2 regions of the Paenibacillus sp. B1-35 genome follow, and region 1 is predicted to be linked to the other one. Evidence: a T-box and tRNA genes for the amino acid it is inferred to sense, from the RefSeq annotation. Region 1 holds a T-box; the other holds one or more tRNA genes.

The links. A T-box is a leader RNA that pairs with one kind of tRNA and senses whether it is charged. The one in region 1 lies ahead of ACQ5BJ_RS21280 (valine--tRNA ligase), so its partner is inferred to be a tRNA-Val.
Region 2: it has a tRNA-Val gene. The T-box ahead of ACQ5BJ_RS21280 (valine--tRNA ligase) is inferred to sense a tRNA for this amino acid. The anticodon was not compared.

What each region holds. Positions count from the first base shown of each region.
Region 1 is NZ_JBCHVJ010000007.1:27,889-35,788, forward strand. It holds gene ACQ5BJ_RS21280 (valine--tRNA ligase) at 1-2,420, opposite strand, end outside; T-box leader at 2,621-2,914, opposite strand; gene ACQ5BJ_RS21285 (hypothetical protein) at 3,078-3,242, shown strand; gene ACQ5BJ_RS21290 (LysM peptidoglycan-binding domain-containing protein) at 3,324-4,907, opposite strand; gene ACQ5BJ_RS21295 (RluA family pseudouridine synthase) at 5,051-5,938, opposite strand; gene hemL (glutamate-1-semialdehyde 2,1-aminomutase) at 6,085-7,389, opposite strand; gene ACQ5BJ_RS21305 (Crp/Fnr family transcriptional regulator) at 7,468-7,900, shown strand, end outside.
Region 2 is NZ_JBCHVJ010000002.1:404,830-412,729, forward strand. It holds gene ACQ5BJ_RS09285 (ABC transporter ATP-binding protein) at 1-753, shown strand, start outside; gene ACQ5BJ_RS09290 (ABC transporter substrate-binding protein) at 758-2,230, shown strand; gene ACQ5BJ_RS09295 (hypothetical protein) at 2,356-2,520, shown strand; tRNA gene ACQ5BJ_RS09300 (tRNA-Met) at 2,633-2,709, shown strand; tRNA gene ACQ5BJ_RS09305 (tRNA-Ile) at 2,734-2,810, shown strand; tRNA gene ACQ5BJ_RS09310 (tRNA-Leu) at 3,523-3,611, shown strand; gene ACQ5BJ_RS09315 (uracil-DNA glycosylase) at 3,772-4,443, shown strand; tRNA gene ACQ5BJ_RS09320 (tRNA-Val) at 4,595-4,670, shown strand; gene ACQ5BJ_RS09325 (hypothetical protein) at 5,019-5,192, shown strand; gene ACQ5BJ_RS09330 (hypothetical protein) at 5,274-5,468, shown strand; gene ACQ5BJ_RS09335 (hypothetical protein) at 5,567-5,737, opposite strand; gene ACQ5BJ_RS09340 (GNAT family N-acetyltransferase) at 5,879-6,325, shown strand; gene ACQ5BJ_RS09345 (DUF3892 domain-containing protein) at 6,428-6,661, shown strand; gene ACQ5BJ_RS09350 (MBL fold metallo-hydrolase) at 6,730-7,467, opposite strand; gene ACQ5BJ_RS09355 (hypothetical protein) at 7,614-7,835, shown strand.

The DNA of each region.
Region 1 (7,900 bases):
GCAAGCGGCAAATACAGCTCAGCTCCAGTAACAATGGCAGTCATTGCCTTGTTCGGCGCACCAGCCTCTATGCTTACCTCCAGCTTGGATGTACCACAGAAACGCTCTACGAACTCTAGGTTATTCGTAATGTTCGCTTCGATCGTGCGATCAGCCGGCTTCACAATCAGCTCTACCTTCTTACTCATTGGCACATTCACTTCAGCACGAATATTGCGCACTGCACGGATCATATCCATAAGAAGCATCATCTCGCGGACTGCTTCAGGCGCTTCGAATTCGGCATGGTATACAGGCCATTCCGCAAGCGTTATCGTTTCGCCGGAGTGCGGCAAGTGCTGCCAAATCTCTTCTGAGATGTATGGCATGAATGGATGAATCATGCGCATTGTACGGTCAAGCACATAGGCAAGAACAGATTGCGTCTTTTTCTTCGCTTGCTCATTTGAGCCATACAAGCTGAGCTTCGCAAATTCAATGTACCAGTCACACAGATCGTCCCAAATGAAGTTATTGAGCACACGTCCTGTTTCGCCGAACTCGTATGCATCCATGAGGCGCGTAATTTCACGAGCCGTCTCGTTCATACGGTGAAGGATCCAGCGATCCGCTGTGCCCAATTCGCCTGTAATGTCGATATCCTCATAGGTCACGCCCTGCAAGTTCATTAAAGCGAAGCGCGATGCATTCCAAATCTTATTCGCAAAGTTGCGCGCCTGCTCGACACGTTCCCAACGGAAACGCAAATCTTGCCCTGGCGTACTGCTTGTGGAAATCATGAAGCGCATTGCATCGGCACCGTACTTCTCGATAACTTCAAGCGGATCGACGCCATTGCCAAGCGATTTGGACATTTTTTTGCCATCAGCATCACGCACCAAGCCGTGCATCAGAACGTCCTTGAACGGAATTTCATCTGTAAATTCCAGTGCCGTAAAGATCATGCGGGACACCCAGAAGTAAATGATGTCATAGCCTGTAACGAGCACGTTCGTTGGATAGTAGCGCTTCAGATCTTCCGTCTGATCCGGCCAGCCAAGCGTAGAGAACGGCCACAACGCAGAACTGAACCATGTATCGAGTACATCTTCATCCTGCTTCAAATGGCTGCTTCCGCACGATGTACATGCAGTTGCATCTTCTTCTGCAACATGAATGTGTCCGCAATCCTCACAATACCAAGCAGGAATGCGATGGCCCCACCACAGCTGACGAGAAATACACCAGTCGCGCACATTCTCGATCCAATGCAAATACGTCTTCTCAAAGCGTTCCGGCACGAAATTAACGCCTTTGCCCGTTTTTTGCGCTTCGATTGCGCGCTCTGCGAGCGGCTTCATTTTCACGAACCATTGTGTTGACAAATACGGCTCTACAACTGCGCCACTGCGCTCGCTGTGTCCAACCTGATGGACATGATCCTCAATTTTGATCAACACACCTTGTTCTTGTAAGTCCTTCACGATCTGTTTCCGGCAATCCGCACGATCCATTCCTTGATATTGACCAGCCAGCTCATTCATTTTGCCGGACTCATCCATTACCGTTATTTGCGGCAATTGATGGCGAAGTCCCATTTCGAAGTCATTCGGATCATGGGCTGGTGTAATTTTAACCGCACCGCTTCCGAAGTCTTTATCTACATATTCGTCTGCAATTACAGGAATCTCACGGCCTACAATCGGCAGCACCAACATTTTGCCAATCATATGTTGGTAACGCTCATCCTTTGGATGAACCGCTACTGCTGTATCGCCGAGCATAGTCTCTGGGCGAGTTGTTGCAACAGTAATTGAGCCGCTGCCGTCTTTAAGTGGATACTGCAGATGATATAGATGCCCCTGCACTTCCTTGTACTCAACCTCAATGTCGGACAATGCCGTGCGCGCTGCCGGATCCCAGTTAATAATATATTTACCGCGGTAAATGAGCCCTTTCTCATACAGCTTCACAAATACTTGGCGAACCGCACGGGACAGACCTTCATCCAACGTAAAGCGCTCACGGGAGAAGTCCAAGGACAGCCCCATCTTCGCCCATTGTTCGCGGATCGTATTCGCATATTGCTCCTTCCAATCCCATACACGTTCCAGGAACGCTTCACGCCCCAAATCATAGCGTGTTACTCCTTCTTCGCGCAGCTTCTGCTCTACTTTCGTCTGCGTTGCAATACCAGCATGGTCAGAGCCTGGAAGCCACAGCGCATCATATCCCTGCATCCGCTTGAAGCGAATAAGAATATCCTGCAATGTAAAGTCAAGCGCGTGACCAATATGAAGCATGCCGGTAACGTTTGGAGGCGGAATCACGATCGTGAACGGTTCAGCATCCTTGCGAACACCTGCTTTAAAATACTCGCCTTTCATCCAGAAATCATACCATTTCTGCTCCGCTGCCTTCGGATCGTACGTCGTTGGCATGGACAGTTGCTCTTGATTCTCTGTCAATCAAAATCCCTCCGTTACTTAATCATGAGTGTCTAATCGACAATACTATGCCTATAGAACCGAAGCGAATAACAACCCTGCGCTGTCTCCCATAACACTTCCTCAAGCGTCTAAACTATGGCATTTGTAAGGGATGCATTCACTTCTGCAGGCAAATAAAAAAACCTTACGTCGCAAAGGACGAAAGGTTTATCTTCCGTGGTACCACCTTTATTCCGCTCTTATATACAGACTTCCAAGCATACAGATTCTGCTGAGCGGCACTTCAGTTGCAAATAACGGCTGCGGCCGGCCTGTTCTAGCGTATGAGGAACACGATGAACACAATGTTCATACATTACCTTGATACGTTCAAATGGGCAACTCCCAGGTGACTTCAGCGCTGGACGATCCTGCAGGCGTTGCACCGTGTCGCTCTGCTCTCTGTAAGGGGCCGATCGCTTACTAATCCTGTTCATCGTTTTTCAATCAGTCAGCTATGAAAGTAAACAATAACATTTACGATATATTGTACCTTCGCACAACCTGCGAGTCAATAGACGGAGCGCAAAAGGATGCTGATAATTGGTTCCCTATTAGTCATAACCTGTTTTTCGTTTTTCATAACATGTACTATAGGAGGTGTTTTATATGGAACGGTGGTGGTGTCGTGTTCGAGGTTCCATTAAAGGGGTTCTTTTCCCCATCATTTGCTTGCAATTTATCCGCACGTTGCTTCTGCCAACAGCATTTGACGTATTTTTGCTTTTTGTACTATTCCTCATTTTCATTGGATTTTTGTGGGACGTGTATTGAAGCTTGTACAGCTGCATGCAGACACAAAGAAACCCGTCGCTCAATGAGCCATACGGGTTTCTTGCCTTTATGGAGATATCGTTACGAGGTGGGAATGTAGAGAACTTGCCCTTCGGATACATCCGATTCCGCCAAGCGATTGTAGAGAGCAATCTCTCGTGAATTCATGCTATATCGGTCTGCTATCGTGTCGAGCGTTTCGGAACGCTGCACAATACACAAGCGCACTTTTTTGAATGCACGTTCATCATCCAAACGTTGGAGGAATAACGACTGCCACTTTACTTCCTCTCCAGAGGCCTCCGTATTCGTCGCTGCCTGCTTCGCAGTCTCCTCTTCCGTCTGAACCCGATCCGACTCTTGTGGCTCCCGCTTCTTCGAAAGCAATGAACTGAACCCGAGCGGCTCGGCTGCTTCTGGCTCACTATTTTTCCCCTTGCCAATCGCAATCTTCATTTCCTGCTTTACTGCAGCTGCCGGATCAGCATCCGACTGTTCATTGACAACAGATCCGGCTTCTACACTCTCCCGCTCATCATCATGAGTTGAGACAAGTGACTCAAGCTCTTCTGACAATTGGGCAGCCGCTGAATCATCCGTTTCTGTAGAGGATACACGTTCCTTACGCTCACGCTTGTCATGGCTTGCAACGGGTTCGCGAGCATGGGCTTCCTCAGAGAATGTATGGAAATCAGACGGAGCTCCCTTCGGTGTGCGCACATGTTCACCTTCATGCGAATCAGCATTCGTTTCGCTTGATGCCTGCCGCTCGTCCTCCGAAGCTTCGGCACTTTGGCCTTCCATTCGCTCTTCCGCTTCTAGAATCTCCTTGTTCCATTGGGAACCACTCCACGTCAGTGGAACTCGTTGAGAATTGGATGAAGTGGTGTCGGATGGCTCATGATTTGATTGAGCAATCAACTGCTCATCTTCAGTTTCATCTTCGCTGGCTTCCAGTTCTTCTGCAGCTCGAGTATAAGATTCAGATTCTTCTTCCTCTTCATCTTGCATAAACTCGTGATCCTGTTCCTGCTTTTGTTCTTCGGAATTCCATGCAGAGCTGTACTCTCTATATTCCTCTCTTGGATCTGCATCCGATTCTACATTCGATGATTCGTTATTCGATTCATCATTCGATCCTCCGTTGCTCTCAGACAAACTCTCTTCATGACTCGATGTAAATGCCGGTGTATATGTACCGTAGTCACGCAGCCATGAAGGTTCCTCCTCATCCTGCTCGATCTCTGTTTGATGCACGACCGTAAATTGCTCAGGTTCCCAAGCTGCAGGCTCGATACTTTCCATCGAGATGCCGCGCAGCGATAAAATTCCTGTTATATTCAATGTTCGTGTCGATAATAGATCAACATCAAAGTGCTCAATGTCGACCGAAATATCTTCTAAGCTGCGCACCCGGTTTAAGGGCAGTGTGATTTCAACTGGTATCCAATGCTCAAGCGAATGGCTGCTTCGCAATTCATCGGCACCTACGTATGCTCCTGCCAGCAGCAAGCTGCCGCGCACCGTCACCTGGTCACCAGCAGGAATGACCTGAATGTGCGGTGTCAACTCCACTTCTTCCAATTGATCAATGCCGACCACTTCGTCGGACAAATGCACACGTTCATAAATATCAAATCGCAATCCATATGATTCATCGTTCACAGACCGCTCCTCCTCCCGCAGTTCATATGCCATCCTCCCTTGTGACCAGCACACATGCAATTCGACAACGATGTTAAGCTACAGTCGCAAAGTCAGACTCGTATCACTACTTCATCTATATGGGAAGAAAGAGAGGAGCATGACTATATTTTTTGCCGTAAACGCAACATGTCCTCTGGCCACGGGACATCCACCTGAATGTGTTCTCCCGACAACGGATGGCGGAAGCGCAAGCTTTCTCCGTGAAGCGCTTGTCTGCGAATCAGCTTGTCATCCCCGCCGTACATCACGTCTCCTGCAAGCGGGTAGCCCTTTGCACTCATATGCACCCGAATTTGATGTGTTCTCCCTGTCTCCAGAGACAACCGAACTAGAGACAGCTCTGAACCAGGCTGCAACGTATCATAATGAGTGATCGCACGTACCCCACTGTCACTTACCCGATATTTTCCGCGGTGATGACGATCCTTTCCTATTGGCGCATCAATTGTTCCAGAAGCCGGAGTCGGCGTTCCGTGAACAATCGCATGATAGATACGTTCAATCTTTTTTTCGCGCATCATTTCATCAAGAATAACTTGCGAACAGGGCTGCTTTGCATACAATACGGGCCCTGTTGTATCAACATCAAGCCGATGGATATGCAGTACCTTAGCCGACTGTCCTGTCCAAGCATAATGGCATGCTACAGCATGAGCCAAACTGTCCCGTCTCTTGGCCTGCTCAGGTGTCGAAGGATGAACCGCCATTCCCGAAGGCTTATAGGCAACAAGACAGGCATCATCTTCATACAGCACCTCTGCAGGCTCATCTGCAGGTTCATAGGAATCCGATTCACGAGTAAACCATCTCAGCCTCAGCCTATCTCCAGCCGTGCAAATATCTCCCTCATGCTTCATTCTTTGAACGAAATTTTTCGGCAAGCGCAGCTCTCCGATTAACCAAGAAAATGTTGACTCTTCCTCTTTGAGCACTCCCTTGCCAGGCATGAACTCTACCCATTCACCTTGGCGTCTCCAATACCGTGTCATGCCGCACCTCCACTCTAATTCCTTTTCATTTCAAAGCCCGGCACTCCGCTAGAGACGGGAATCGCCGGGCTTATCGTCGTTCTATTCCGTTGCAGGGTGTAGTCTAAAAGACTAATCTTTCAACCCCGTTTTAATTCACTCTATGCTTAGATGGACTTTTTCAGTGCTGCGTAGTGAGCTTGTATCGTAAACTCAATATCTTCATCAGTATGAGCTGCTGATACAAACATCCCTTCGAATTGCGAAGGCGCTACATTGACCCCTTCATCCAACAAATGCTTGAAATAGCTGCGGAACAATTCCAAGTTGGAAGTACGTGCCGTATCAAAGTTCGTGACCGCTTCATTCGTAAAGAACGGACAAACCATCGAGCCGATGCGATTGATTGTACATGGCACTCCAAGCTCCTGAGCATTTCGCGTGAAGCCTTCCTCAAGCATTGCGCCCTTGCGATCCAGCTCATCGTACACCTCCGGCGCAAGCAAAGACAATGTCGTGTAGCCCGCAGCCATCGCCAGTGGATTACCGCTTAACGTGCCGGCTTGATAGATCGGTCCGCTTGGCGCAATCTGCTCCATGTATTCGCGTTTTCCTCCGTATGCACCTACTGGCAGTCCTCCGCCAATAACCTTTCCAAAGCAAGTCAAATCCGGTATAACGCCAAACAAGCCTTGCGCACAGCTATAGCCTACACGAAATCCGGTCATGACTTCATCGAAAATGAGCAAGCTTTCAAACTGCTCTGTTAAATTCCGCAGCCCTTCCAAAAATCCTTCCTTCGGCGGAACAACTCCCATGTTACCTGCTACCGGCTCCACAATGACACAGGCTATGTCTTCGCCATAGCGTTCAAAGGCCAGTTTCACTGCCTCCAAATCATTGTAAGGAACTGCTATCGTATTGCTGGCCACCCCTGCAGGCACCCCTGGGCTGTCCGGCAGTCCTAATGTAGCTACACCAGAGCCAGCCTTGATCAGCAAGCTGTCTCCATGACCATGGTAGGAGCCTTCAAATTTAACAATCTTACTCCGCTTCGTTATTCCACGGGCCAGCCGGATCGCACTCATCGTTGCTTCCGTTCCCGAATTAACCATGCGGACAATATCTACCGAAGGCACACGCTCACATACCAGCTTGGCCATAGCCGTCTCGATCTCAGTAGGCGCACCAAAGCTTGTCCCTTTCGCCGCCGTTTCTTGGATTGCACGAACGACCTCTGGATGCGCGTGACCCATAATTAACGGCCCCCACGAACATACATAATCGACAAATACGTTGCCATCGATATCATACAGTCGGGAACCTTCCGCCCGCTCAATATAGGCAGGCGTTAGTCCGACAGATTTAAATGCGCGAACAGGGCTATTCACACCGCCAGGTATGTATTTTTTTGCTTCTGCAAATGCTGCCTGCGAACGAGTGTCTACACGGCCAGATTTTTTTTCAGACATGTTGGTAGCTCCTTCTTATTTATTCCTCTGTTCTATGTTACACTAGTAAAAAATCGGCTTGGCAAAGAGGGGAAAGTCATGATTGAATTGCTAAAACGCGTCCCACTGTTCTCTGATTTGACTGATGAACAGCTGGAAATCGTATCGTCCATCACATCCCGTCGGGAGTATGCCCCACATACGATTTTGTTCCAGCAGGGAGATCCAGGACACACATTCTGCATCGTATTACGCGGTGCCGTCAAAGTATACACATCCAACAAGAAAGGACAACAAAAGATCCTTTCCGTCTTCAAGAGCGGCGACAACTTCGGCGAGCTTGCGCTTATTGATGGCAAGCCGCGTTCTGCTACAGCAGAGACACTGGAGGATACCGTATTATTGACCGTTACTTCTGAAAGCTTCCATCTATTGCTGCGAGCCCATTACGACATTGCGAAGCAGGTTATGATTCAACTGTGCGGGCGGCTTCGTTCGACGAACGGATACGTCTATGACTTAACGTTCCTGG
Region 2 (7,900 bases), on a different contig from region 1:
GGCAGTGGTAAATCAACGCTTCTGAACATTCTCGGCGGACTGGATCGTCCATCTGCCGGATCCGTTCAGGTTGGCAAGTGGGATTTGCTCAAAATAACAGATAAAGAGCTTGTCGAGTATAAGCGGGATACAGTTGGATTTATTTGGCAGAACAATGCTCGCAACCTGCTGCCTTACCTTACTGCACTGGAAAATGTAGAAGTGCCAATGATGCTGGCTGGCAAAATGGATCGCAAATATGCGAAGGAACTGCTGGAATGGGTTGGCCTCAGTCATCGAATGAATAATAAGCTTCATCAGTTGTCCGGCGGCGAGCAGCAGCGTGTTGCAATTGCGATATCGCTTGCGAACCGTCCGCAGATGCTGCTTGCTGACGAACCAACCGGATCTGTGGATACGCAGACGTCGGATATGATCATGAATATTTTCCGGCGGATGAGTACGGAATTAGGAGTCACAGTCGTAATCGTTACCCATGACCTATCGCTTGCGGGGAAGGTGGATCGTGTTGTTGCGATACGTGATGGCTTAACCAGCACAGAATTCATCAAGCGTAATCCGAATTTGGCCGCTGGAGGTGAGGAAGGATTCGGGCTTCAGGATCACCATGAGGCCTATGTGGTAGTCGATCGTGTCGGCCGATTGCAAGTGCCGAAGGAGTATTTGGAAGCTCTCGATATTCATGACAAAGCATCGATGGAATTAGACGGAGATAAAATTATTATCCGCACACCTAAGGAATTGGAGGAGTAACCAGATGAAAAAAAACTGGGTACGTAAATTATTAACGGTTACATTGGCAATGACGATGATTATTCCAATGTTGGCTGCATGTACGAATAAGGATGAGGTTGTACCAGGACAAGAGCGAGTATTGCGTATTGGCATGCAGTACGGCGGATATGATGATACCTATTTCCGTCAGCAATGGACCGATACATTTGAGATTACACATAAAGGAATCCGCATTGAGCTTGTTCCAGCCATTGACGGATCGGATATGCGGTATGATAACTCAGGCGATCCGAAGAAACAGCCTGACCGCTATGAAGCCATGAAGAAGCTGTTAAATTCCGCTAACCCGGTTGATATTGTTGTGACGGATTCATTCCAGTTCCGCAAGCTTGTTGAAGAAGGAATGCTGAAGCAGCTCGATCCTCTCGTACAGAAAGATAAAATTGATTTGTCCGATTTTGTTCCGACGGTAATCGACGGACTGAAGACGATGGGAGACAACAATTTATATGGTCTTTCACCTACTTTCTCATCCAGCGCGCTGTTCTTCAACAAAAAAATGTTCAGTGATGCAGGCATTGCTCCTCCAACTGATAATATGACATGGGATCAAGTGTTTACACTTGCTGCTAACCTTTCGAAGGGCGATGGAGCAGATCGGAAATACGGCTTCAGCTTCAACCGTTACAACGGATCTGACGTGTTCGACGACATGTTGAACTACTATGTATCCCCACTTAATCTCCGTATGTTCGATGACAAGGGAGAGAAGATGACGGTAAATACACCGCAGTGGGAGAAAGTATGGACAACGGTGAGTGATCTGGCCATCAAAAAAACCATTCCAACGGGCAACAGCAATAATGAAATGACAGGTCAAGCACCAGAGAATGAAAATCCATTCAGCCACGATAACTTCTTGTCAGGCAAGGTTGCAATGGCTATTAGCGATTACAATTACATTAATACCGAATTGGCTGATGCCATGAAGAATGCAGATAAAATCAAAGGCTTCAAGAAGTTTGATTGGGATGTCGTGACGCTGCCTTCACATCCCGAAGCTCCAGGCGTATCTGGCGGCTCGCAGTTATATAATATTTTTTCTATCAACCAAAAAGCAGCCAACCCAGATGATGCATGGGAATTTATCAAATTCATTAATAGTGAAGACTGGGCGAAGCTTCGTTCCCGCAGCAGTTGGGAAATGGTGTCCCGTCAGCAATACATCAAGCCAAAGGACGGTACGAATATAAATATTAGCGCATTCTATAAAACGAAGCCGGTACCTCCAACAAAGACAGATATGGATAAGCTCATGGGAGACGGAAACTTGTGGCAGATTAATCAAATTGCCTCTGAACTGATGAAGCAAGTGATTGATAAGAAGAAATCTGTATCTGAAGCCTTGAAGGAATGGGAGACGAAAGGAAATCAGCTTCTCCTCCAGGCGAAGAACGGTGGAGGAACCCCTCCTGGCAACGTATATCACGATTAAGAGAGCAGGATAAAGGAAGAATCGGCATATTCCAGTCAATGGGAGATCGCCGATTCTTTTTTGTATAAATGGGAATAGTAGAAGAGACAAAAGTGTGTTGAAAGTTGGAACAAAGGGGTGTTCATGTGCATTGGGTATATTGGGGCAAGTTGTTTGATTCTAAGTTTCAAGCGCGCTGCATGCAGCAGCGTCTCGAACATGATGCATGGATTTATGGCTATGATGTATTGAAAGAGATTGAAGTATTTCGATCGAGAAGAGGGAAGTATGGGGTAAGGTTTCTTCGCTGACCATCATGTATAATAATTTTAATCTTTTTTTATTTTCCTCTTGACTGAACATGTGCACCTATTGTATAGTAATACTTGTCGCTGCTGAAGAAGTTCAGTTGTCGCAACATATCGCGGGGTGGAGCAGTCTGGTAGCTCGTCGGGCTCATAACCCGAAGGTCGTAGGTTCAAATCCTGCCCCCGCAACCAAACTTCATGAAATTGCAATGGTGAGGGCCCTTAGCTCAGTTGGTTAGAGCGGTCGGCTCATAACCGATTGGTCGGGGGTTCGAGTCCCTCAGGGCCCACCAATTATAATTTCATACATAGTAGTACTAAGACGCATCTTTCATCATAATGATTAAGCAATTGCTTAACAGAAATGAGATAGGTGTTTTTTTATTTGCAGAGAGATAAGCATAAGAAATGAAGATGCCTGTCAGCAGGGGATCTGCGGGCAGACTTCTGCTTGATTACGCTGTTCATCTTTAGTCAGTGCGTCGTAGGCGTCCAGAACTTTTTAGAGCAAAGCTTTTTCCTTTTTTTTTTGGTTATTGTATGGTCATCATAATAATATTGCTTGCTCTCATGCCGGATAATTGATGCAATGATGGAACTAATCATTTGGATGTCACATCTGAAGGTTAGGCATCTGCTCATTCCCAGATCCGAGTATGATTATTATCTTGGATAATCTCATCGCTGACAGGTATAATCGTCGTTTCACAGCCCATAATTCCCCTGGATGCTAAATGTTCCGTTGTACTATACAAGCGAAAGATTCCTATGAAATTAATGGGCAGCGTAAGATATGAACACGATTGCTGTTGAAAAAATAATGAAGTTGCTATTGCTCATTTGCGAACATTTACATCGTTAAATTTATTGTTGACATCATAACAAGGCGTATGATATATTATATCTTGTCGGTTGCGATATATAACAATCTGAATCGGAAGTAGAAGAGCAGCTTGTGAAGCGCAATGACCGCATATTTGAACCACATTGCGATGTGGAAAATGTGCCGGGGTGGCGGAATTGGCAGACGCACAGGACTTAAAATCCTGCGATGGGTGACCATCGTACGGGTTCGACCCCCGTCCTCGGCACCACGTATTGATGATTAGAACTCCTTTCCTGTTCAGACCTTGAACAAGTAAGGAGTTTTTTGCTTTATATTCTTATGTTTTCACATATGCCGCATGCTAAGAGTTTCAAATGCTAAACTATCATAAACAACTTGGTACAAACTTGGGAGGGAATACATTGGGGATGCATGTACAGAATGATTGGGCAGCGTTGCTGCATGATGAAGTAAGAAAGCCCTATTTTAAGCAGCTATGGGGCTGGCTTCGCCAAGAATACGAGCGTGCCGTCATTTATCCGCCATATGATCTCATATTTTCAGCGTTGAATGCCACTTCCTATGAAAATACGAAGATCGTTATCGTGGGCCAAGATCCTTATCATGGGCCAGGACAGGCACATGGATTAAGCTTCTCTGTTCAACCAGGGGTTAAGCTGCCGCCATCTCTACAAAATATGTTCAAAGAAGGAGCTGACGATGTAGGCCTGACAATTCCGAACAACGGAAGCTTGCTTCATTGGGCGAATCAGGGCATACTGATGCTGAACACAGTGCTGACTGTAGCGCAAGGACAAGCAGCCTCGCACCGCGGCAAGGGGTGGGAGAAATTCACGGATCGTATTATTGAGCTGTTGAATGAAAGAGAGCGCCCAATCATATTCGTGCTGTGGGGAAGTCATGCTCAAGCGAAAACGAGTATGATTGATCAGTCGAAGCATTATATTGTACAAGCTCCGCATCCAAGTCCACTCTCAGCGCACCGAGGCTTCTTTGGAAGCAAGCCATATTCGAAGATTAATAATAAGCTGCGTGAATGGGGCGAACAGGAAATCGACTGGCAAATACCTAATATATAAATGAAGATAGGCAGATATGTGAACTGCTGTCATGCCAGCACAAGAGGCATATGAATGAGGGGGGTTCACATGTCCGCCGTTGAAGTGAAAAATGATCTAGCTCAATTGACATGGTAATATATTGATGTTATATTAAGATTGTTGTTGACATGATCTGTTAGCTCAGCTGGGAGAGCACCATCTTGACAGGGTGGGGGTCAGTGGTTCGAGCCCACTACAGATCACCATACAATTTTAATCCACCCCCTTGGAAGCAAGGGGGTTTATTTTGTTTGCGAAGTGAAACAATACGCTTTTCTCTCAAACATAATCCTGTAATAAGATTTGCTAAAATAGAGCGAATTGGTAAAAATCGCTGCGGCATTGTTATTTCAGGATTGCCTCAGTGGTTATCAGTTTGTGTCAGTATGTAGACTTCTCTCGAAGTTATCAAGCAACCATCATTCGTAAGTAATGATAGTTGCTTTTTTTATTGTCTGTTCGTGTTATCGAGAACTAAAGTAACAGAGAAGTTCATATAGTGAAGGTATAACTGATATTCCAAGTTAATAATGAGGACAAGCGGAGGGTTGAAAATGGGAGCTGAACTATTTGTATGGCTGATAGCGATATTTGGTTTGGTTGCTGTTGTTTGCTGGTTTTTGTCTCGTCTGCTCATATTTGATAGTACGAGGCATGATGAGCAATTCGTATGGCTGCGCTCAGTTGAAGAAGACGGCAGCAATGGAAATGAAATCATAAACCGATGAATTGAAATGTTTAAGGAGATAACTTTACGGTGAAAATAGGGGCTATACGTAAAGTTATGAGATGTAAGCGGGGGATTCATCATGCGAAGACCATGGGCCTTATTGGGCGTGGTAATGTTGACAGGGGTCATCATTGGCGTCTTGCTTATTGGGGTAAGGTTGAGCGTGGTCGATGCAAGTCGCTCCAACCCTCTGCTAGAGCCTACAGAGAGGACGATTCCTATCTATGAGGATGTGTATGGCAAGCCGATTATTGAGGAAGTGTATGATCCTTAAAGTGTAGCCATACATAAGGTTGTAACTGACAGCCCCGGTTTCCGAATCTATAAGATTCGACCGGGGCTGCTTCTGTTCATAGCATATAGTATAATTCTTTATGAGTCAGAGCTTGTTGTGGAATGATTGGATTGCTTTTGTGCGTCGTCCATAGGATCGTATGCATCCCATTTGCGTGCATAGGCCTTCTTCGTCACGTAGAGCAGTAAGAGAACCATGCCGATAACCATGATGACAACAGCGATGACAGTAGCAATAATCGGATCCATCTTGTACCTCCTTACCAATGTAAGCGTATCCGTTACTGCAACTATACATGAAAATGATTTTTTTGTATAATATAAATTCGTTTGCAGTAGCTCAGAGACTATACATTTGCTGCTGCACATTTCATTCGGAGGTGAGCGGGAGTGGCTGCAGAAATCATTGAAGTTAGGACGCAGGAGCAATTGGATGAATGTATTGCTATACGTAAAGAGGTATTCGTGGCTGAGCAACATGTACCTGAAGAAGAAGAATGTGACGAATACGACATCTTGGGAGCTCCAGCCTTTCACGTTCTGCTGATGTCGGATGGGCAGTATGCTGCGACAGGACGTGTGAAGCTTTTGGATGAATTCACTGCTAAAATGCAACGCATTGCAGTAAGAAAGCCGTTTCGCGGAAAAGGAATTGGACGAGTCTTAATGGTGGGCTTGGAACAAATCGCACGAAAACACGGTGTTGAGAAATGTGTATTGGACGGTCAATGCCAAGCGGAAGGGTTTTATTACTCTTTGGGCTATGAAACGGTATCAGAGGAGCCATTCTTAGATGCAGGCATTCCTCATGTCCGGATGGAGAAAAAGCTGTTATAGATGGTGTAGGTTGAATTCGGCTCATCATTTTGAGTTTTTTGGATATCCTACCTATAATCGCATCTGAAGGTAGTTTGATGCCCGTAGATAGGAGGATGTTCAATGTCACAACGCGAATCATTTGTAGCTGTTCAAAAAAATGGAGATGGCGATTTGACGGCGTTCCAAACGAGCGCAGGTCGGATATTGAATTATGAGCAAGCTCTCCAAGCCGTTCAAAATGGAGAAATTGCAGGTGTGAATGCATTTAAAGGAAGGGACGGCGGCACTTATATTCGTGGAGATGCCGACGGCGACCCTAGTAACAATTTGGATAATTTGCCGTCCTTCGAATAACAAGCACGTTATGTAAAAGAGCACTTTCAGCACCTAAATAGGTCGCTATAAAGTGCTCTTTTGGCATTTTACTCGATTGTATACAGTAGGTGCTGATTCACAAATGACATAGCACCAGTTTTCCCCTCGTATTCGGGTCGATCATCCCCATAATGCATTAGGGAAATGCGGCTTTGCATTGATTCAGGCAGCGTCAAGAGCTCGGCCAGCGTCGTATGTACTTCCCCCTTGCCTGTTAATTGGCAATCGTGATAGATAGTGGTTACTCCGCGTGATTCAACCAATTTATATAGCAGCTCAGGCTGGAACTGCATATCAGCACTATAGAAGAAGGTATGATTGAACAGCAGGGAATAACTACGTTTGCCTTCGATATGTGGAGTTTCAATCAATTCAACAATGAGACCATCAGCAATCTTATATGGCTGCTGAGGCTCAATTGCATATACGTCGAATACGTCCTCCAAGCATGTTATTCCTTCTTGGGTTAGTCCTCCCCGTAATGTATGTTCCCACAATACAGTCACGAGCGGTGCAGCAATAAACAAGCTAGGCTTGCGACCATATTTGAATTTCATTTGGAATGCGAATTCCTCTAATCCTCCAACATGATCAGCATGAATGTGAGAAATGAGAATACCATCGATGTCGGAGAACGATTTGTTCAGTTGGTGAAGCGCCATTGGTGCAGTAAATCCACAGTCGATGAGCAGTGTGAATTCATCTGCGTAGAGTAATCCGTTGTTATTAAAGTATGATTTGGCAAATGCACTGCCTGTCCCTAACATTTGAATGCGAAGGTTCATATTTATCCTCCTATTGGCTGACAAGGCTTAAATTACGCCTATACTGTACCATGACTGGGATAAATGCACAAGCAAGGGTGTGAAATCCTGCATAACATGCAATAATCAGCGTTCAGTTGGTAAGTAGCAAGTCACGTGAATTGCACATGAAGCGGGTGATCGGCATGACGAAGGGTAAAGGCAAAAAGAAGACGACAGTGCAGTTGGGCCAAGAAGAGTACACGATGAAATTAGTAACCTCAGATCGGTGTGAAGTATGCAAAACCCCGTGTGCACGTGGTATGGAATACATTGAGCGAATGTCTCAGCCAGGTGCAGTTGGCAGTGGTGTTCCTTGTGTGTTAACTCGCTCCCAAATAAGCGGTTAGTTGTTCGTTTACAGGAAGTCATGTGCCGGGAGTTGTGCTGTGTAGGTTCGGAAAAATCATTTCCC